DNA from 2 places in the Mesorhizobium sp. CNPSo 4688 genome. Region 1 is predicted to be linked to the other one. Evidence: predicted binding sites of a transcription regulator. Region 1 holds the regulator's gene; the other holds the start of a gene.
What was found. The regulator PhoB, encoded in region 1, activates phosphate uptake and scavenging genes when phosphate is short. The targets are predictions, from matches to a motif close to TGTCATNNANCTGTCAT.
Positions count from the first base shown of each region.

Region 2: AC04SH_RS01770 (PhoX family protein) is a predicted target of PhoB. The motif match lies at 6,302-6,318, and genes of this name have one in related genera.

Region 1 covers NZ_JBWLUY010000010.1:207,098-217,696, forward strand. The annotation lists gene AC04SH_RS20760 (CHASE domain-containing protein) at 1-863, opposite strand, end outside; gene AC04SH_RS20765 (ATP-binding cassette domain-containing protein) at 1,025-1,822, opposite strand; gene AC04SH_RS20770 (sugar ABC transporter permease) at 1,836-3,167, opposite strand; gene xylF (D-xylose ABC transporter substrate-binding protein) at 3,318-4,358, opposite strand; gene AC04SH_RS20780 (ROK family protein) at 4,631-5,866, shown strand; gene phoB (phosphate regulon transcriptional regulator PhoB) at 5,891-6,580, opposite strand; gene phoU (phosphate signaling complex protein PhoU) at 6,597-7,301, opposite strand; gene pstB (phosphate ABC transporter ATP-binding protein PstB) at 7,343-8,167, opposite strand; gene pstA (phosphate ABC transporter permease PstA) at 8,185-9,501, opposite strand; gene pstC (phosphate ABC transporter permease subunit PstC) at 9,498-10,599, opposite strand, start outside.
Region 2 covers NZ_JBWLUY010000001.1:330,031-340,629, forward strand. The annotation lists gene urtE (urea ABC transporter ATP-binding subunit UrtE) at 1-464, opposite strand, end outside; gene urtD (urea ABC transporter ATP-binding protein UrtD) at 534-1,280, opposite strand; gene urtC (urea ABC transporter permease subunit UrtC) at 1,285-2,517, opposite strand; gene urtB (urea ABC transporter permease subunit UrtB) at 2,514-4,130, opposite strand; gene urtA (urea ABC transporter substrate-binding protein) at 4,235-5,545, opposite strand; gene AC04SH_RS01765 (hypothetical protein) at 5,858-6,253, shown strand; gene AC04SH_RS01770 (PhoX family protein) at 6,374-8,287, shown strand; gene AC04SH_RS01775 (GMC family oxidoreductase) at 8,356-9,927, opposite strand; gene AC04SH_RS01780 (gluconate 2-dehydrogenase subunit 3 family protein) at 9,979-10,509, opposite strand; gene AC04SH_RS01785 (VOC family protein) at 10,592-10,599, opposite strand, start outside.

The sequences.
Region 1 (10,599 bases):
AGCACCGTCCACGGCCGGCCGGCGACGATGATCTTGCGCGTCACCAACAGTCTGTCGCCGAAGCTCGCAACCGGCGGCGTTTCCGACTGGAACAGAAGATTGCCGGCGTCGACCTTGCCGTCATAGACCTCGGTGTTGACCGGCAGCAGCGGCGTGCGGCTGAGCGCGGTCTGGAACAGGTCGCGGGCGCGGAAAGCGGCGTAGAGAAAGCCTGATGTCGACGACCTGGAGGCGTTAATGCCATCCGGCGCGGTTTCGACATTGAGCCTGACGAAGACCAGGAAGCCGGTAAAGGTCTGTGCCGCGCCCGTGCCTTGGCCGAGTTGCACCAGACCGCTTGCATGCTGTGCGTCATCGGCCATCGCCTTTTCGATCGCTTCGCGCCGCGCCGGTTCGGTGAACATGTCGTAGCCGATGGTCGACTCGTTGGCAGGATCGAGCGGCTCGAACAGCACGACGGGGGTGCGCCAGGACTGTGCCGTGTCCGGATAGACAGCGTGGGGTACGCCACGGTCGCGCAACATGTCGCGCTCGACCGCCGCTTCGTCGCCGGTTTTTGCCAACCTCAGATAGCCTATGCCGCGCAGGCCGGCGAAATTGCTGTCGAGGTCGAGCGCGCTGAAGAAGGCCTTGAATTCGCTTCGCGAAATCTCACCATTGCGGGCGTCGAACAGCGCCTGCGTCGAGCGCAGCAGCGACAGATGCAGGTCGATGCGGCTTTCGATGCGGTTGAGCGCATCGTCGGCCGTCGCCTCGAATTTGATCCGTGCCGCCTCCTGGGTGGCGAAGTAGGCGAAGCCTGCCATCGTCATGCTGATCAGCGCGACGGCAATGAAGGCGACGATCGGGAAAAACTTCTTCAAAGGATGCTGCGGCCCATGGATTTAGGACCTTTATGGCATGTCACCGCGCTAACACAATGGCGAGGCCAAACCATCGTGACAGCTGGCACATCACGTTCCAAATATTAGCCGGCTTATCGATCGCGCATCGGAGAAGATAACCGCCGGTGATGGCGCTTGTCTCAGGCGGCGATCTTCAGCGCGCCCGGCCCGGGAATGGCGCCAGGCGGACACTTGCCGAGGATGATCATGCCGAGCACCTCGTCCTGGGTGACGTCGGTGGTGCGCGCGGTGCCGACGACCTGGCCGTTCTTCATCACGCAGACGCGGTCGGCAAGCTCGAACACGTCATGGATGTCGTGGCTGATCAGGAAGATGCCGATGCCGTCCGACTTGAGCTGCTTGACCAGCTCGCCGACCTGCGCCGTTTCCTGCGGACCAAGAGCCGCCGTCGGTTCGTCCATGATCAGGATGCGGGCGTTGAACAGGATGGCGCGCGCGATCGCCACCGATTGGCGCTGGCCGCCCGACAGCTTGATCACCGGCTCCTTGAAGCGCTGGAAACGCGGATTGAGCCGGCCCATGACCTTGCGCGCCTCGGCTTCCATGGCGACATCGTCGAGCGTACCCCAGCCGGTCATCAGCTCACGGCCGAGGAAGAGGTTGGCGGCGGCGTCGACATTGTCGGCCAGCGCCAGCGTCTGATAGATGGTTTCGATTCCGTATTTCTTGGCGTCGCGGGGGTTGGAGATCGAGGCCTCTTGGCCGTTGACGAATATCTGGCCCGCGTCGCGCTTGTAGGCGCCCGACAGGATCTTGATCAGCGTCGACTTGCCGGCGCCGTTATGGCCGAGCAGCGCCATGACCTCGCCCGGGAAAAGATCGATGGACGCATCGTCGACGGCGCGGATGCCGCCGAAGGCGATCGAGATGTTGCGCATGTCGATCAGCGCTGTGCCCGTGGGAGCAGTTTTTTCCATGATCGTTCCTCCCCTAGACCCGCTTGCGGTAGACGGTGTCGAGCCACACGGCGATGACCAGCACGGCGCCAACGACGATGCTCTGCAGCGGCGAGTCGATGCCGAGCAGCACCATGCCGGATTGCAGCGACTGCATCAGAAGCGCGCCGAGCATGGCGCCCATCACCGTTCCGGCGCCGCCGGCCAGCGACGTGCCGCCGATGACGGCGGCGGCGATGACCAGCAGCTCGTCCAGCGTGCCCAGTGCGTTGGTCGACGCGTTGAGGCGGGCCGACGAGATCGCCGCGCTGATCGCCGCCAGCACCCCCATGATCATGAACACCTTCATGGTCACCCAGCGCGTGTTGATGCCGGCAAGTTCTGCTGCTTCCGGATTGCCACCGATGGCGAAGACATAGCGGCCGAAACGCGTGCGCTTGGTGATGAAGGTCATGATGATGCCCGTGGCCACCGCCATCAGCACCGGTATGGCGATTCCATGCGCGATAAACAGCCCGCCTTCGGGAAGGGTGATGCCGTTCTGCAGCGCATACTGGCGCACGATGCCGATCGGCCATGGATAGGAATTGGCGATCCAGACGGCGCCGAGGATGGCCGCGCAAGCGACCACGCCAAGCAAGGTCTCGGCCCACACGGGGCGCAGTGGAAAGCTGAACCGCTTGCGCTGCGAGCGGCCGTTGAGCAGCGCGAAGGCAACCGCCGCACAGGCGACGATGCCGACGATCCAGCTGGCGGTAGCGCCGATCGAGCCGCGTGGTCCGCCACCCATCAGCTGGAAGGTGGCGTCGAGTGGCGCGACCGTGCGCCCGCTGGTAATCAGCCATGCCATACCGCGCCACACCAGTAGGCCGCCCAGCGTCACGATGAAAGCCGGAACCTCCATATAGGCGATGATGAAGCCCTGGAACGCGCCGATCAGCAGACCAAGCGCCACGCCGGCGGCCAGCGCGATGATCCAGAGCCATGGATTTCCAAGCTGGAAGCCGATGACGCGAATGAGGAATTCGGCCTGCGCCACGCCCATGATCATACCGATCACGCCTTCGACGGAGCCAACCGAAAGGTCGATGTTGCGCATGACGATGACCAGCACCATGCCGGTCGCCATGATCGCGACCGAGGAGGTCTGCACCGACAGGTTCCACAGATTGCGCGGCGTCAGGAAAAGCCCGCCCGACAGGATGTGTATGCCGACCCAGATGACCAGCAGGGCGCCGACCATGCCGAGCATGCGCGTGTCGAGTTCGGTAGCCTTGAGGAACCGCCCGACGGCGCTGAGCTCGGATGCGCGCGCCCGGTCCGCGGCAGTGCTGGCGACCGGCTGATTAGAGGTCGTGTCGGTCATGCTATCCTCCCACCGGTTTGCCGTCTGGCGCGGATGCCGGAACATGGATGCTATTTGCTTTCCGTGGTCATTTGAAGCGGAAAGCCCTTGGAGAAACGCCGCGGCTTTTGGGCCGCGGCGCCGAGATTTCGAACCGATAGCGGTCCGGTTTTAGTTGCAGGCTGCAACGCTGCCGGCAGTGACGCCGGCGCAGACTTCGTCCTTCTTGATCCACCCGGCGTCGATGACGACGTTGAGGTTGTCCTTGGTGATGGCAACCGGGGTCAGGAACAGCGACTTGACGGTGTTGCCGCCGGGCGTGGTGAAGTCCTTGGCGCCGGCAATGTCGCTTGTCTTCTTGCCGTCGGCCAGCTGCGAAGCGATCTCGGCGGCGTTCTTGCCGAGCTCGCGCGCGTCCTTCCACACCGACACGGTCTGCGTACCGAGCGCGATGCGGTTCAGCGCGGCATGGTCGCCGTCCTGGCCCGAAACCGGAACCGTTCCGGCCAGGCCCTGCGCCGTCAGCGCCGCGACGACGCCGCCGGCGGTGCCGTCATTGGCCGCAACCACCGCATCGACCTTGTTGTCGTTGGCGGTCAGGAACTGCTCCATGTTCTTCTGGGCGTTGGCGGGCAGCCAGCCATCCGTGTAAGCCTCGCCGACATTCTTGATCTTGCCCGAGTCGATGGCTTCCTTGAGCACTTCCATCGAGCCGGCGAACAGGAAATCGGCATTCGGATCGGCACCCGAGCCCTTGATGAAGACATAGTTGCCTTCCGGCTTGGCCTTGAACACTTCGCGGGCCTGCATGCGGCCGACTTCCTTGTTGTCGAAGGTCAGATAGAAGACGTCCTTGTTCTCGATCAGACGGTCATAGCCGACGACCGGAATGCCTTCGTCCAGTGCCTTCTGCACCGCCGGGCCGATGGCCGAGGCGTCCTGCGCCAGGATGATCAGCGAGTTGGCGCCCTGCGAGATCAGGCTCTCGACGTCGGTCAACTGCTTGCCGGGATTGGACTGCGCGTCGGCGGAAATGTACTTGTCGCCGGCCGCCTCGATCGCCGCCTTCATCGCCGCTTCGTCGGTCTTCCAGCGCTCTTCCTGGAAGTTCGACCACGACACGCCGATGACCTTGTCCTTCGCCTGCGCGACCGACACCAGCGTCAGCGACATGGCGACACCCGCCAGCATGGCGGCTGCAAATCTGTTCATGATAATCCTCCCTGCGCCGCGCGCGGCGCGACAAAACTGGCCCGAAGGCCGGCACACAGAGGCTCTATTTTTTCGAGCCTCGAAAAAATACTGGTCCATCGGCGAGGCGCTGTCAACATCGATTCTGATGGATTCTGATGGCTTCGCGGAATTTTTTCGAGACCCGCAATAAACAATGACAGCGCGGCCTGCTTCTGCCAATATTTGGCTGGTACCACCGAACGCCTTCACTATCATGAGGCGCGAGGAGGACCGGGAGGAAAACAAAAACGATGTCGGTTGGAATCCGCCACGACGACCTGCGCCGTCGCAACCGCGCGATGGTGATTTCGGCCGTGCGCCGGGCAGGCCAACCGTCGAGGACCGAGATTGCGGCGACCACCGGTCTCAGCCACTCGACCATATCGGCGATCTCGTCTGATCTGATTCAAGAAGGCATCCTGGCCGAGAGCAAGCCTGGCGAGACCGGTGCGCTGAAACGCGGCCGGCCCCAGGTTGGCCTTGCGCTCAACCCGGAAGCCGCCGCGGTGATGACCGTGGTGCTGTCGCTGAATTTCCTTTCCGTCACCGTCATCGACTATGCCGGCCAGGTGGTCGCCGAGGAGCAGCGCCGGCTGGATACGCTGACTATGCCGCGCGACGAGCTGATCGGCGAATGCACGGCAATCGTGCGGCGGCGGCTCGAGGATCCCGACCTCGATGTTCAGAGCATTGCCCGCATTGCCATGGGCATCCAGGGCATCACCGATTCGCAGGCGCGCGCCATGCTGTGGTCGCCGATCACGCCGCTGACCGACATTGCCTTCGCCGACATACTGGAAGCGGAGTTCGGTATTCCGGCCACCATGGAAAACGATTGCAACATGATGGCAGTGGCGCTGCAATGGCGCCAGCCTGAGCGCTACCGCGACAATTTCATCGCTATCCTGCTCTCGCACGGCATCGGCATGGGGCTGGTGCTGAAGGGCGAATTGTTCACCGGCACCCATTCCTCGGGCGGCGAGTTCGGCCACATGATCCACCGGCCCGGCGGCGCGCTGTGCCGTTGCGGGCGGCGCGGCTGCGTCGAGGCCTATGCCGGCAACTACGCCATCTGGCGCAGCGCCAAAATGATGAGCGAGGATGCCGAACCGGTCGATGTCGGCGACGCCGACATGCGGGCGCTCGCCACACGTGCCCGCGAGACCGATGGCCCCGAGCGCGAAGCCTACCGCAAGGCCGGCGAGGCGCTTGGCTTCGGCCTCGGCAGCCTGTTCGCGCTGATCGATCCAGCACCTGTCGCCATGGTCGGAGTCAGCGCCGCCGCGTTCGATCTGATCGAACCGGCATTGCGCGAGGCGATTGCCCAGACCGCCGGCGGCCAGCACTCGAAATCGATTTCCTTCGACACCGAGCCCAACGAACTGCCGCTGATCCGCGAAGGCTGCGCCATGCGCGCGCTCGGCTTCGTCGACCAGGAGATTTTCGCACCGGGCATTCAGGCGAAAGCGGGCAAGCATGTCGCCTGAAAGGCCGGCAACAGTGCGGCGTGCCTAATCTTCCCGGATAGCGTAGCCGGCGCCGCGAATGGTGCGGATCACATCCGGCATGCGGCCATTGTTGACCGCCTTGCGCAGGCGCCCGACATGCACGTCGACGGTGCGCTCGTCGATATAGATCGTCTCGCCCCAGACATTGTCGAGCAGCTGGCTGCGCGAGAACACGCGGCCGGGATGGCGCATCATGAATTCGAGCAGGCGGAACTCGGTCGGTCCGAGCCTGATTTCGCTCTTCTTGCGGTAAACGCGGTGCGATTCACGATCGAGCACGATGTCGCCGACCTTGAGCACGCTGGACAGCACTTCCGGCTTTGCGCGGCGCAGCAGCGCTTTCACGCGCGCCATGAATTCCGGCGTGGAAAACGGCTTGACCAGATAGTCGTCGGCGCCGGTGGACAGGCCACGCACACGGTCGCTCTCCTCGCCGCGCGCGGTCAGCATGATGATTGGCAGCCGTTCGGTCTCGGGCCGCATGCGCAGCCGGCGACAGAGCTCGATGCCGGACACCGCCGGCACCATCCAGTCGAGCACCAGCAGATCGGGAACGTTTTCCTGCAGCCGGATTTCGGCCTCGTCGCCGCGCGTCACCACCTCGACCTGGTAGCCTTCGGATTCGAGGTTGTAGCGGAGAAGCACGCCCAGCGGCTCCTCGTCCTCCACGACCATGATGCGTGGCGCGATCATCAGCAGTTCACCCTTGTCAGGCCGAAGTGGCCATCGCCGTCTCGTCCTGCTTCGGGCGATTGGCGGGCAATTGCTGGCCGGTCAGCACATAATACGCATTTTCAGCGATGTTGGTGACATGATCACCGATGCGCTCCAGATTCTTGGCGCAGAACAGAAGATGCGTGCAGGCAGTGATGTTGCGCGGGTCTTCCATCATATAGGTCAAGAGTTCACGAAACACCGACGTGTATTTGACGTCGATGCGCTCGTCCTCATTCCTGAGCTTTGCCAGCGCAGCCGCATCCGCGGCGGCATATTCCTCGACCACCCCTTGCACCTGGATCAGCACCAGCTGCGCCATTGCATCGATGGAATGCGAGAGGTCGCGCGGCGTGACGCTGAGGCCGACGGTGCCGACGCGCTTGGCGATGTTCTTGGCAAGGTCGCCGATGCGCTCGAGGTCGCCGGCCATACGGATCGAGCCCACCACGGCGCGCAGATCGTTGGCCACCGGCTGGCGCTTGGCGATGAGCGTGATGGCGCGATCGTCGAGTTCCCGCTGGCGCGCGTCCATGATGGCATCGTCGGACACGACACGTTGCGCCAGCGCATTGTCGGAATTGAGCAACGCTTTGGTCGAGCCGCTGACCATCGACCCGGCCAGATCGCCCATGTCGCGGATCAGCTTGCTGATCTGGCCCAACTCTTCATCGAAGGAGGCGACGGTATGTTCACCCATGATCGTGGTCCTCGTGCCTGAAAATTCAACCGCTGGACGGCTCAGCCGAAGCGGCCGGTAATGTAGTCCTGGGTGCGCTTGTCGTCGGGATTGGTGAACATCTTGTCGGTGGCGCCCTCCTCGACCAGGTAGCCGAGGTGGAACATCGCCGTGCGCTGCGACACGCGCGCTGCCTGCTGCATCGAGTGGGTGACGATGACGATGGTGTAGTTCTGGCGCAGTTCGTCGATAAGTTCCTCGACGCGTGCGGTGGCGATCGGATCGAGCGCCGAGCAGGGCTCGTCCATCAGGATCACTTCCGGCGACACCGCGATGGCGCGCGCGATGCACAGGCGCTGCTGCTGGCCGCCGGACAGGCCGGTGCCCGGCTCCTGCAGGCGGTCCTTGACCTCGTTCCAGATCGCCGCCTTCTTCAGGCTGGACTCGACGATCTGGTCCATGTCGGACTTGCGCTTGGCCAGCCCATGGATGCGCGGGCCGTAGGCAACGTTCTCGTAGATCGACTTCGGGAACGGATTGGGCTTCTGGAACACCATGCCGACGCGAGCCCTGAGTTCGACGACGTCGATGTTCTTGTCATAGATGTCGTCCTCGTCGAGCGTGATCTTGCCGGTCACCCGCGCCGAATCGATGGTGTCGTTCATGCGGTTGAGGCAGCGCAGGAAGGTCGACTTGCCGCAGCCGGACGGGCCGATCAGCGCCGTCACCTGGTTCTGGCGGACGTCGAGATTGACGTCGAACAGCGCCTGCTTCTCGCCGTAGAACACGCCGACCTTGTCGCCGCGCATCTTGATCACTTCGTTCGATTTGGCGTTCATTTTGTCGCCCACTGCGTTTTCAAGGGACTGTTCGGTCATGATGTTCATACCAAATTGCCTTTTTTCTACCAGCGCCGCTCGAACCGGCGCCGAAGCACGATCGCGGTGATGTTCATGGCCATGAGGAAGACGAGCAGAATGATGATGGCGCCCGACATACGCTCGACAAAAGCGCGTTCGGCCTCGTTCGCCCACAGATAGATCTGCACCGGCAGCGCGGTCGACGGATCGAAAGGCGTCTTCGGATAGTCGGCGACGAAGGCAACCATGCCGATCAGAAGCAGCGGTGCTGTTTCGCCAAGTGCGCGCGCCAGGCCGATGATCGTGCCGGTCAGGATGCCGGGAGCGGCAAGCGGCAGGATGTGCTGGAACACCATCTGCATCTTGGAGGCGCCGAGGCCGAGCGCTGCCGAACGGATCGATGGCGGCACCGCGGCAAGAGCGGCGCGCGTCGCGATGATGATGGTCGGCAGCGTCATCAGGGTCAGCACCAGACCGCCGACGAAAGCGGCGGAACGCGGCATGCCTAGGAAATTGATGAACACGGCAAGGCCGAGCAGGCCGAAGACGATCGACGGCACCGCCGCCAGATTGTTGATGTTGACTTCGATCAGATCGGTGAAGCGGTTCTTCTTGGCGAACTCCTCCAGATAGATGGAGGCGGCGACGCCGATCGGCAGCGCCAGCAGCAACACGATTATCATCATGTACAGAGAACCGATGATCGCCACACCCATGCCTGACGTTTCAGGGCGGCTGGAAGCGCCATAGGTGAACAGGCCGGTGTTGAAATGCTCGGCCATCACGCCGTCGGCCTTGAGTTTGTTCATCCAGTCGATCTGCTGGTTGGACACCTTGCGGCGCGCTTCATCGACGCTGAGGTCGATCTGGCCCTTGAAGGCGGAGTCGAGATTGGCCGCGGCCAGGATGTTGACGTCGCGCGTCGTGCCGATCACCGACGGATCGGCGGCGACGATGTCGCGCAGCTGGACGCGGGCGCCTTCCGACAGGAAGCCCTTGAGCTTCATGACCATGGGCTTGTTGCTTGGGTCGATGCCGAGCTTGGCCATCAGCGCCGTATCGGCAAGCTTGGGATAGTTTGCCTTGATCAGCACGCTCGGATCGGTGGCGCGCTTGCCGGAAGGGTCGATGACCTTCTCGTCGAAAGTGATCGGCAGCGTCACCGTCGTCTGCCAGAAGGCGGTATAGCCTTTCGAGACGATGGTGAGCAGGATAATCGCCAGAAACGCCAGGCCGATGGAGATCGCCACCATGCCATAGATGCGGAAGCGGCGCTCGGCGGCATAACGGGCCTTGAGGCCTATGTCGCGGCGCGGACGCGCAACGGCACCCGCCATCGTATCCAGGGGAATGTCGGTCATTCGTACTGCTCCCGGTACTTGCGCACGATGTAGAGGGCGACGATGTTCATCACCAGCGTCAGCGCGAACAACGTCAGGCCGAGCGCGAAGGCGACCAGCGTCTGCGGCGAGTTGAACTCGAGATCGCCGGTCAACTGGTTGACGATCTTGACAGTGATGGTCGTCATCGCCTCGAACGGATTGATGGTGAGATTGGCGGCGACACCCGCCGCCAGCACGACAATCATTGTTTCGCCGATAGCGCGCGACGCGGTGAGCAGGATGGCTCCGACGATGCCGGGAAGTGCCGCCGGCAGGATCACCCGCTTGATCGTCTCCGAGCGCGTCGCACCCAGGCCAAGCGAGCCGTCACGCATGGCGCGCGGCACCGCGGTGATGATGTCGTCGGATAGCGATGACACGACCGGGATCAGCATGACGCCCATAACCAGGCCGGCGGTGAAGATGCTCTGGCCCTGGATGAACGGCGAACCACCGGTCAGCGCCGCCGACAGGTCGCGCAGGAATGGCCCCAGCGTGACGACGGCGAAGATGCCGTAGACGATGGTCGGGATACCGGCCAGCAATTCAAGCGCCGGTTTGACCACCGAGCGCAGCCTGGGCGATGCATATTCGGCCATGTAGACCGCCGACAGCAGGCCGATCGGCACCGCGACCAGCAATGCAATGAATGCGATGTAAAGCGTTCCGGCCAGAAGCGGGATCAGACCGAACTGACCTTGGCTGCCGGCCGAGCCCGCGGCGGAGAAACGCGGGTCCCAGACCGTGCCGAAGAAGAAGCTCATCGGCGACACGCTCTCGAAAAAGGTGATCGTCTGGAACAACATGGACAGCACGATGCCGACCGTGGTCAGGATGGCGATAGTCGAGGCAGCAAGCAGCCCCCACAGCATCAGCCTCTCGACATTGTTGCGCGCCCTTGCGCGCGGCGCAATTTGCCTGATCGCGTAGAAGGCGCCGGCGATCGACAATGCCAACGTGATGACGGCGCCGAACAGTCCAAGCCGGTCCTGAACGGCATTCGCCTCGACCGCGATCGGGATCGTATAGTCCTGCGTATCCGTCGCCAGCGCCACGCCCTTGGCGATGAGCAGCGGC
Region 2 (10,599 bases), on a different contig from region 1:
ACGAGCAGTTTCGGCCGCATCACCAGCGCCCGTCCGATGGCGAGCTGCTGCTGCTGGCCGCCGGAAAGATCGCCGCCACGGCGGCCCAGCATCTGCTTCAGCACCGGGAACAATTCGAAGACATGCGCAGGCACATTGCGGTCGGCGCGCTTCAAGGGCGCAAAGCCGGACTCCAGGTTCTCGCGCACCGTCAGCAGGGGAAAGATCTCCCTGCCCTGCGGCACGAATGCGATGCCCGACCGGGCGCGATCATACGCCGCGCTCCGGTCGAGCGCCTTCCCCTCGAAGGCAACGCTTCCGCTCGTCAGCCGGTGGTGGCCGACGATCGATCTCATCAAACTGGTCTTGCCGACGCCATTGCGGCCGAGCACGCAAGTGATCTTGCCGGCGCCCGCCTTCAGCGACACGCCGCGCAGCGCCTGGGCGGCGCCGTAATGGAGCGTGGCATTGGAAACTTCGAGCATGTCAGCGCCTTTTCCAGAAGCGGAGGAAAGACAGATCGAAGCGATGGAATTGCACCCGCCACACCATGCTCATCTCCCCAGATAAACTTCGACGACCCGCTCGTCGGCCGAGACGAAATCAAGCGTCCCTTCCGACAGCACCGAGCCCTCATGCAGGCAGGTGACCTTGACGCCGAGCTCGCGCACGAAATGCATGTCGTGCTCGACGACGATGACCGAATGGTCACGCGCTATGTCCTTGAGCAGACGCGCGGTTTCCTCGGTCTCGGCATCGGTCATGCCGGCGACCGGCTCGTCGACCAAGAGCAGCTTCGGATCCTGTGCGAGCAGCATGCCAATCTCCAGCCACTGTTTCTGGCCGTGGCTGAGATTGGCCGCCAGATCGTGACGCTTGTCGCCGAGCCGGATGACACCGAGAATGTCGTCGATCTGCCGCGCCTCGGCGGCCGAGCGGCGATGGAACAGCGCCGGGAAGATCGAGCGTGGCCCCTTCAGCGCCAGCATCAGATTGTCTTCGACGCTGTGGCTTTCGAAGACGGTCGGCTTCTGGAATTTGCGGCCAATGCCCATCATGGCGATCTCAGCCTCGTCGTGCCTTGTCAGATCGACCTGGCCGTCGAAGAACACCTCGCCCTCGTCGGGACGGGTCTTGCCGGTGACGATGTCCATCATCGTCGTTTTGCCGGCGCCGTTGGGGCCGATGATGGCGCGCATCTCGCCCTTGTCGAGCACAAGCGACAGATTGTTGATGGCGCGGAAACCGTCAAAGGAGACCGAGACGCCGTCGAGATAAAGGATGGTGTTGGACTTCGACATCGCTCTACTCCGCCGGCTGCGGTTCGGGGCCGGACGTAGACCAGTCGCCCGGCCTTGTCGCTGCGGCGCGGACGATCTTCGCAGGCGGCGGGGCCTCAGGATCGGTGCCAGCCTCCTCAGCGATCGCGGCTGCCCGCATCGCCTTGGCGTTGCCGCGCCAGCTATCCCACATGCCGATGATGCCCTTGGGCAGGAACAGGGTTACGGCGACGAACAGGCCGCCCAGAGCAAACAGCCAAAATTCTGGCAGCACACCGGTGAACCAGGATTTGCCGGCATTGACGAGCAGCGCGCCGACGATCGGGCCAACGATGGTGCCGCGCCCGCCGACGGCCGCCCAGATCACCACCTCGATCGAGTTGGACGGTTCGAATTCGCCGGGATTGATGATGCCGACCTGCGGCACGTAAAGCGCGCCGGCAATGCCCGCCATGACAGCCGAGACGGTGAAGGCGAACAGCTTGACGTTCTCCGCCCGCCAGCCAAGGAAGCGGGTGCGGCTTTCGGCATCGCGCACGGCCATCAAGAGCTTGCCGTATTTTGAACCGACGATTGCCCAGGTGATGAAGACGGCGAGCGCCAACATCACAGCGCTGGCGGCGAAGAGCGCCGAGCGCGTGGCGTCGGCCTGGACGTTGAAGCCCAGAATGTCCTTGAAATCGGTCAGGCCGTTGTTGCCGCCAAAACCCATATCGTTACGGAAGAAGGCGAGCAGCAGCGCATAGGTCATCGCCTGGGTGATGATCGAGAGATAGACGCCGGTGACGCGGCTGCGGAAGGCGAACCAGCCGAAGACGAAGGCGAGCAGGCCAGGTACGGCCAGAACCATGACGACGGCGAACCAGAAATGATCGAAGCCATACCAGAACCAGGGCAATTCCTTGTAGTTCAGGAACACCATGAAATCGGGCAGGATCGGGTTGCCGTAGACGCCGCGCGAGCCGATCTGGCGCATCAGATACATGCCCATCGCATAGCCGCCGAGCGCGAAGAAGGCGCCGTGGCCGAGCGAGAGGATGCCGCAATAGCCCCAGACGAGATCGAGCGCCAAGGCAAGCAGCGCGTAGCAGAGATACTTGCCGGTCAGCGCCACGATATAGGGCGGGATGTAGAAAGCGCTGGTCGGCGACACCGCGAGGTTGAGCAGCGGCACGATGATGGCGGCGGCCAGCAGGATGAGAATCGTGATGGCGATGCGGCGGTCGGCGCCGGCAGCGAAGAAGCGTCCAGTGATCATGCTTCCACCGCCCTGCCCTTGAGCGCGAACAGGCCGCGCGGGCGTTTTTGGATGAACAGGATGATCAGGACGAGGACGACGATCTTGCCGAGCACGGCGCCGGCATAGGGTTCCAAAACCTTGTTGACGATGCCGAGCGAGAAGGCGCCGACCAGCGTGCCCCACAGATTGCCGACGCCGCCAAAGACGACGACCATGAAACTGTCGATGATGTAGCCGCGGCCGAGATTGGGCGAGACATTGTCGATCTGGCTGAGCGCGACACCGGCGATGCCGGCAATGCCGGACCCCAGCGCAAAGGTCAGCGCGTCGACCCAGGGCGTCCTTATGCCCATGGAGGAGGCCATACGTCGGTTGGCGGTGACGGCGCGCATCTGCAGGCCCCAGGGCGTGCGCTTCATGACGTAGAGCAGCACACCGAAGACAGTCAGCGCGAAGACCAGGATCCACAACCGGTTCCAGGTGATGGCGAGTTGGCCGACATCGAAGGAGCCTGACATCCAAGAGGGGTTGCCGACCTCCTGGTTGGTCGGCCCGAAGATCGAACGCACCGCCTGCTGCAGGACCAGCGAGACGCCCCAGGTCGCCAGCAGCGTTTCCAGCGGCCGGCCGTAGAGAAAGCGGATGACGCCGCGCTCGATGATCAGGCCGACGGAAGCGGCGACCAGGAAGGCGAGCGGCAGCGCAATGACCAGCGACCAGTCGAACAGGCCGGGGAATGAAGTACGGATCACCTGCTGCACGACGAAGGTGGTGTAGGCGCCCAGCATGACCATCTCGCCATGCGCCATGTTGATAACGCCCATGACGCCGAAGGTGATGGCAAGGCCGATGGCGGCCAGCAGCAGCACCGAGCCGAGCGATATGCCGTACCAGATGTTCTGGCCGGCATCCCACAGCGCCAGGCTCGAATTGATGCTGGCGATTGCCGCCGTCGCCGCGTCCTTGACCGCGCCTTGCGCGTTGGCCTCGACCGACGTGAGCAGCGACAACGCATCGCGGTCGCCGCGCGCGCCGATGAGCGCAATGGCTGCAAGCTTGTCGGCCTCGGGCTTGTCGGAGACCAGAACCGACGCAGCGCGCGCCTGCTCGAACAGCGCCTTGACCTTGGCGTCGGTCTCGGCGGCGATGGCCGCGTCGAGCGGCTCGATGTTGGTGGCATCGGGCGTCTTGAACATTGTGTCGGCGGCGGCAATGCGGACAGCTGGATCTTTCGCACGCAACGTCAGCGTGCCCAGCGCATCGCGGATGACGCGGCGCAGCGTGTTGTTGACCTTGATCTTGGTGATGTCGGCCTTGGCGGCTTCGCCGGCGCTCTCGCCGCTCAGCGGGTCGAGCAGTGTGACGCTGTCGCCGGCCTCATTGCCGACGAAGACGGCTGAATCGGCTTTGCGGATGTAAAGATTGCCTTCGGCAAGGGCGGCAAGCGGCCGTTCGACTGCGGGATCGCCGGTCGCGGCAAGCTCGCGCACCACGGCTTCGGTCGCCGAAAACCCTGAGCCGGTGGCGAATTTGGCGATGACGGCGCGCAGATCAGCTTCGGCTGCGTTCGACGGCAACAGACTTGCCATCAGCAACACCAGCATGAGACCGAAAGCGCGTAACAGGATCATCCGTTCAGATACTTTTCCGGGAGGTGGAATTTGGCGTCCGGGCGGACTGAAGCGCCCGGACGCCTTGCGGTCTCTGGCCTTGGATCGGCCAGTCCCGGGAGGGATCAGTTCGTGCCCTTGCCGCCACACCTGCCGGTGGCAACGTTGAAGTTGCCGCAGGACAGAGGCGCACGCCAATCCGAGATCAGGTCCTTGGAGTCGGGCAGATAATCGGACCACTCGTCGCCCATCACGAGGCCGGGCGTCTGCGACACGGTCTCGAACTGGCCGTCGGCCTGGATCTCGCCGATCAGCACCGGCTTGGTGATGTGATGGTTCGGCATCATCGTCGAATAGCCGCCGGTCAGGTTCGGCACGGACACGCCGACCATGGCGTCGATGACCTTGTCCGGATCGGTGGTGCCGGCCTTCTCGACCGCCTTCACCCACATGTTGAAGCCGATATAGTGGGCTTCCATCGGGTCATTGGTGGTGCGCTTGTCGTTCTTGATGAACTTGTGCCAGTCAGCGATGAACTTCTTGTTTTCCGGCGTGTCGACGCTCTCGAAATAGTTCCAGGCGGCGAGATGGCCGACCAGCGGCGCGGTGTCGAGACCGGCCAGTTCTTCCTCGCCGACCGAGAAGGCCATGACCGGGATGTCCTCGGCCTTGATGCCCTGGTTGCCGAGCTCCTTGTAGAAGGGAACGTTGGCGTCGCCGTTGACGGTCGAGACGACGGCGGTCTTCTTGCCGGCCGAACCGAATTTCTTGATCGCCGAGACTTCGGTCTGCCAGTCGGAGAAGCCGAACGGCGTGTAGTTGACCATGATGTCTTCGGCGGCGACGCCCTTGGCCTTCAGATAGGCCTCGAGGATCTTGTTGGTGGTGCGAGGATAGACATAGTCGGTGCCTTCCAGCACCCAGCGCTTCACCGAGCCGCCATCCTCACTCATGAGGTAGTCGACGGCTGGGATCGCCTGCTGGTTTGGCGCGGCGCCGGTGTAGAACACGTTGCGCTCGCTTTCCTCGCCCTCATACTGGACGGGATAGAACAGGATGTTGTCGAGTTCGGAAAACACCGGCAGCACCGATTTGCGCGACACCGAGGTCCAGCAGCCGAACACGGCGGCGACCTTGTCCTTCGAAATCAGCTCGCGTGCCTTTTCGGCGAAGAGCGGCCAGTTGGACGCCGGATCGACAACGACGGCTTCCAGCTTCTTGCCCAGCAGGCCGCCCTTGGCGTTCTGCTCTTCGATGAGCATCAGCATGGCGTCTTTCAACGTCGTCTCCGAAATCGCCATGGTCCCCGACAGCGAATGCAGAATGCCGACCTTGATCGTGTCTTCGGCGGCCTTGGCCGGAGACGACATCGACAGGCCGGCAGCGACCACGCCGGCCGAAAACATTTTTGTTATTGTCGCGAAATTACCCCTCATACCGAACACTCCCAAGCTGGTTGATTGCAGCGCAACCATGCAATGCAACAGCCGTGCCAAACGCAAACGCGACTCTCGGAAATGGGGGATAATCTAACGTTATCAGCCGATTATTATATTAGCCTAAAGAAAACAAAGGCAGCCGGTTAAAAATTGATTGAGGGAAATTTGCGCAGCGCACAAGGGTTTTGCCTAATTTTCGCCCAATTATGACAAGTGCCTAGATTTTGAACTCAGCCGCGGCATGCGGACGAACAATATTGCGGCACGGCGCAAAAATGGGGCAAGCTCACTCCGCAAACGAGTGACCCGATGACATCCCGTATCTCATGCATTTCCGGCATCCTGCTGCTGATGGCAACGAGCGAAGCCGCGCGCGCCGACTTCAGCGATGGCAAGCTGCCAGACGGCACCTATCACTGCGAAGTCTATCTGCTCGGCGCCTTCCTCAACCTCGGTGACATCACCATCAAGGGCAATGTCTATAGCGGCCCGGTGACGTTCGGCACCGCGCCGCAAGGCTATAACTATCAGATGAACGCCAATGGCGAGATCACCTGGCTAGGCCCGCTGGGCGGCTACACCACTGGCGGCAACACCGTCTCCATGACGCAAGCAACGCTGGACGGCGAGACCACCCCGTCGTTCGACATCATCCTGAGGCAGCCCGACGGCGCCTTCACCGCCTCGACCTGCACCAAGGGCTGAGCCGGGCCAACCACTCTTGCAGTCGCCTGCGCCAAAACCTTCCCCTCATGTCATGCGGATGTTGCCGAAGCAGACTAGGGCAGCGGTGCGCCGTAACATCCACCCTGAGAGGCAGACACCATGGCCAACGCACCGTCTTCATCCTCCCCCGTCATCCGCGACGTCATTGCCGAGCGCGTCTCGCGCCGGTCTCTTTTGAAAGGCAGTCTTGCCTCCGGCGCGCTGCTTGCCGGCGGCAGCTTTGTCGGCTCCTTGTTTGCCGGCGAAACGCATGCCGCGGCAGCGCAATCGACGCTCGGTTTTCCCGAGTTGAAGCGCGTCTATGACAAGACCCATGCCGCCGCTGAAGGCTATGAGACAACCGTCGTCGCGCGCTGGGGCGATCCGCTCGCCGCCGGCCTCGCCGAATTCGACGGGAACAAAGTCGCCGCCGACGAGCAGGAGAAACGCTTCGGTTACAACTGCGACTACATCGCCTTCATGCCGCTGCCCAAGGGCACGGTGAATTCCGACCACGGCCTGCTCTGCGTCAACAATGAATACATCTCGCCCAATGTGATGTTTCCCGGGATGACCGAGGACGATGCCGGCAAGACGATGACCAAGGAACAGGTCGATCTCGGCATGGCCGCGATGGGCCATTCCATCGTCGAAGTGCAGTTGAAGGACGGCAAGTGGGAAACCGTGGCCGACAGCCCGCTCAACCGCCGCATCACCGCCAACACTGAAATGACGGTTTCCGGGCCGGTCGCCGGCCATGCCTTGATGAAGACCACGGCCGACGCCACCGGCACCAAAGTGCTCGGCACCAGCTACAATTGCAGCGGCGGTTTTACCCCGTGGGGCACGGTGCTGACCTGCGAGGAAGGCGTGTCCGATATTTTCGGCGGCGATCCGAAGAGGGCACCGACCGCCGACCTGCTCGACCGCTACGGTTTCGACGGCTCCGACATCTATGGCCGCGGCCGGTTCCACGACCGCTTTAACCTCGACAAGGAACCAAACGAAGCCAACCGCTTCGACTGGGTGGTCGAGATCGACCCTTACGATCCGCAGTCCAAGCCGGCAAAGCGCACTGCACTCGGACGGATGTCGCATGAAGCGTCGACCGTGGTCCTCAACAAGGACGGCCGCGTCGTCGTCTATATGGGTGACGACGACTATTTCGAATACATGTACCGCTTCGTCTCGGCCAAGGCCTATGACAAGGCCAACCCGGCCTCTGGCGCCGATCTGCTCGATGACGGCGTGCTGTCGGTCGCCCGCTTCGATGCCGACGGCTCGATGACATGGCTGCCGCTGGTGCATGGCCAGGGCAAGCTCACCGCCGAGAACGGTTTTGCCGACCAGGCCGAAGTGCTGCTGAAGACGCGGTTTGCCGCCGACGCGCTCGGCGCCACGCCGATGGACCGGCCTGAGGACATCGAGACCAATCCGGTGACCGGCCGCGTCTATGCAGTGATGACCAAGAACAAGAAGCGCGACCAGTCGAAGGTCAATCCGGCGAACACCCGGCCGGAGAACCTCTGGGGCCATATCGTCGAACTGATCCCGCCCGGCGGGCGCGGCGCGGACGCCGACCACACGGCGGAAAAGTATGCCTGGGACCTGTTCGTGCTCTGCGGCAATCCGAAGGATGCAAAAGTCGGCGCCACCTTCCATCCCGATACGTCCGACAATGGCTGGTTCGTCTGCCCCGACAACATCACCTTCGACCCGGCCGGTCGGCTGTGGGTGGCGACCGACGGCGCCAATGATTTCGACCTGCCCGACGGCGTCTACGGCGTCGACACCGAAGGTGCGGCGCGCGGCCTGCCGAAACTGCTGTTCACCTGCCCGCACGGTGCTGAGGCGACCGGCCCATGCTTCACGCCGGACGGCACCACGCTGTTCCTGTCGGTACAGCACCCTGCGGAAGACGCCGAGACACTCGACAAGGTGCAGACGCTGTGGCCCGATTTCAAAGACGGCCAGTTGCCGCGGCCGTCCGTCGTCGCCATCCGCCGCAAGGACGGGCAGCCCGTCGGCGCCTAGTCAATCTCGGGAGATAAAAGTGCGGAACGCGCCCATGCGCGTTCCGCGTAGCGGTCCGGGAGGACGGCTCAGATCGTCTTGGCCGACATTTGCGCGGCGATGTATTCGGCCTGGCGAATCGCCAGCGACACGATGGTCAGCGTCGGGTTTTCCGCCGCACCGGTGGTGAACTGGCTGCCGTCCGACACGAACAGGTTTTTGATGTCATGCGCCTGGCCGTGCTTGTTGACGACGCCGTCTTCCGCCTTCTCGCTCATCCGGTTGGTGCCGAGATTGTGGGTCGAGGGGTAGGGCGGCGTGGGGAATGAGCGCGTCGCGCCAACCGCATCGTAAAGCGCTGTGGCCTGCTTGTAGGCATGGTTGCGCATCGCCGTGTCGTTGGGATGGTCGTCGAAATGCACGTCGGCGATCGGCATGCCGTGCGCATCCTTCTCGTCCTTGTGCAGCGAGATGCGGTTTTCCTCGCGCGGCATGTCCTCGCCGACGATCCACAGGCCGGCCATGTGGTCATAGTGGTCGAGCGCGGTGGTGAAGGAACGACCCCAGCCGCCGGGATTGAGGAAGGCGGCCATGAAGGGCAGACCGAGCGATAGCGTCTCGAACTCGTAGCCGCCGACAAAGCCGCGCGACGGGTCATGGCGCGCCTCGTCGCGGATGATGCCGGCCATGGTGGTGCCGCGATACATGTGCACCGGTCTGTCGAAGATGGCGTAGACCGAGCCGGTGGTGTGGCGCATGTAGTTCTTGCCGACCTGCCCCGACGAATTGGCAAGCCCGTGCGGGAATTTCGCCGACTCGGAGTTCAGCAGCAGGCGCGGGCTTTCGATCGAATTGCCGGCGACGGCCACGATGCGGGCCTTCTGCTCCTGCAGCTTGCCATCCTTGTCGGCATAGACGACGCCGGTCACCTTGCCTGAAGCGTCGTGGTTGATCTTGATCGCCATGGCATTCGGCCTGACTTCGAGATGACCTGTCGCCTCGCCCTTGGGAATCTCGGTGTAGAGCGTCGACCATTTGGCGCCCCATTTGCAGCCCTGGAAGCAGAAACCGGTCTGCTGGCAGGAGTTGCGGTCGTCGCGCTCGACCGAGTTGATGGCCATGTTGCCGGTATGGCATTCCTTGTAGCCGAGCTTGTCGGCGCCGGCCTTCAGCACCTTGAAGTTGTTGTTGCCGGGCAGCCGCGGCCAGTTGTTGGTGCCGGTAACGCCCATCTTGGCTTCGGCCTTGGCATAGTAAGGCTCCAGCTCGGCCAGCGTGACCGGCCAATCCAGCAGGTTGGCGCCCTCAATCTTTCCGTAGGTCGAAAGCGTCTTGAACTCATGCTCCTGGAAGCGCAGCGAGGCGCCGGCCCAGTGCGTGGTCGAGCCGCCGACCGATTTGACGATCCAGGCCGGCAAATTGGGGAAATCCTTCGACACCCGCCAGTCGCCGGACGTCGTGCGCTTGTCCGTCCAGGCGAGCTGGCTGAAGGAGGCCCACTCGTCGTTGATAAAGTCCTCATACTCGTGGCGGGCGCCGGCCTCGAGGATGACGACATCGACGCCTTTCTGGGCGAGTTCGTTGCCGAGCGTGCCGCCGCCGGCGCCGGAGCCGATGATGACGACGACATTGTCGTTCTTGAGATCAAATGAAGCTGCCATGGTTTCCTCCCATGAATTCCTGTTTGCGGGGGGTTCAAAACGACAAGGGCTCTAGAGCCACTCGATGTCGTCGAAACCGCGCGCGATGTAGCCGCCCCTGGAGTAGGACTCGCCCTCGTAGCCGAAGATCGGCCACACCTCCGGCTGGTTGTAGAGGCTGACGACGAGGCCGCCGCGAATGGACTGGAAGAACGGCGTCGCCTCGATCTGCTGCAGCACGGCGACGCGCTGCTCTTCCCAACCAAGGCCGCGATAGCCGCCCTCGCCCGACTTCTTGTCGAGGTCGGCGATGCCGTCTTCGATCATCGTCTTGTAGGCGGCGTCCTTGCCGGCCTGCTCGTCATGACCCTTCACGGCAATGGCGTAGTATTTGTCGGGCACCTGATCGTGCGGATAGATGTCGCGCGCCATCTGGATCAGCGTCGCCATGGTTTCGGGCTTGAGTGCGGATGTCTCGAGCCCCCAGGCATTTTCGGGGCTGATGACGGCGCTGCCGGAGACGACGAGCAGCGCGCCGATGCCACCGCGTCTGAGAAGTTCACGACGTGAGAGCCCGGGCTTTCCGTCATAGATCGTGACCATTTGTTCCTCCCTGCTTGCTATTTGCGCCCCTGAAGAGCGCCGTTGCTGGCGTCCGCGCGGCTGAGCGCGGCCGAATAATCCCCTACTGGA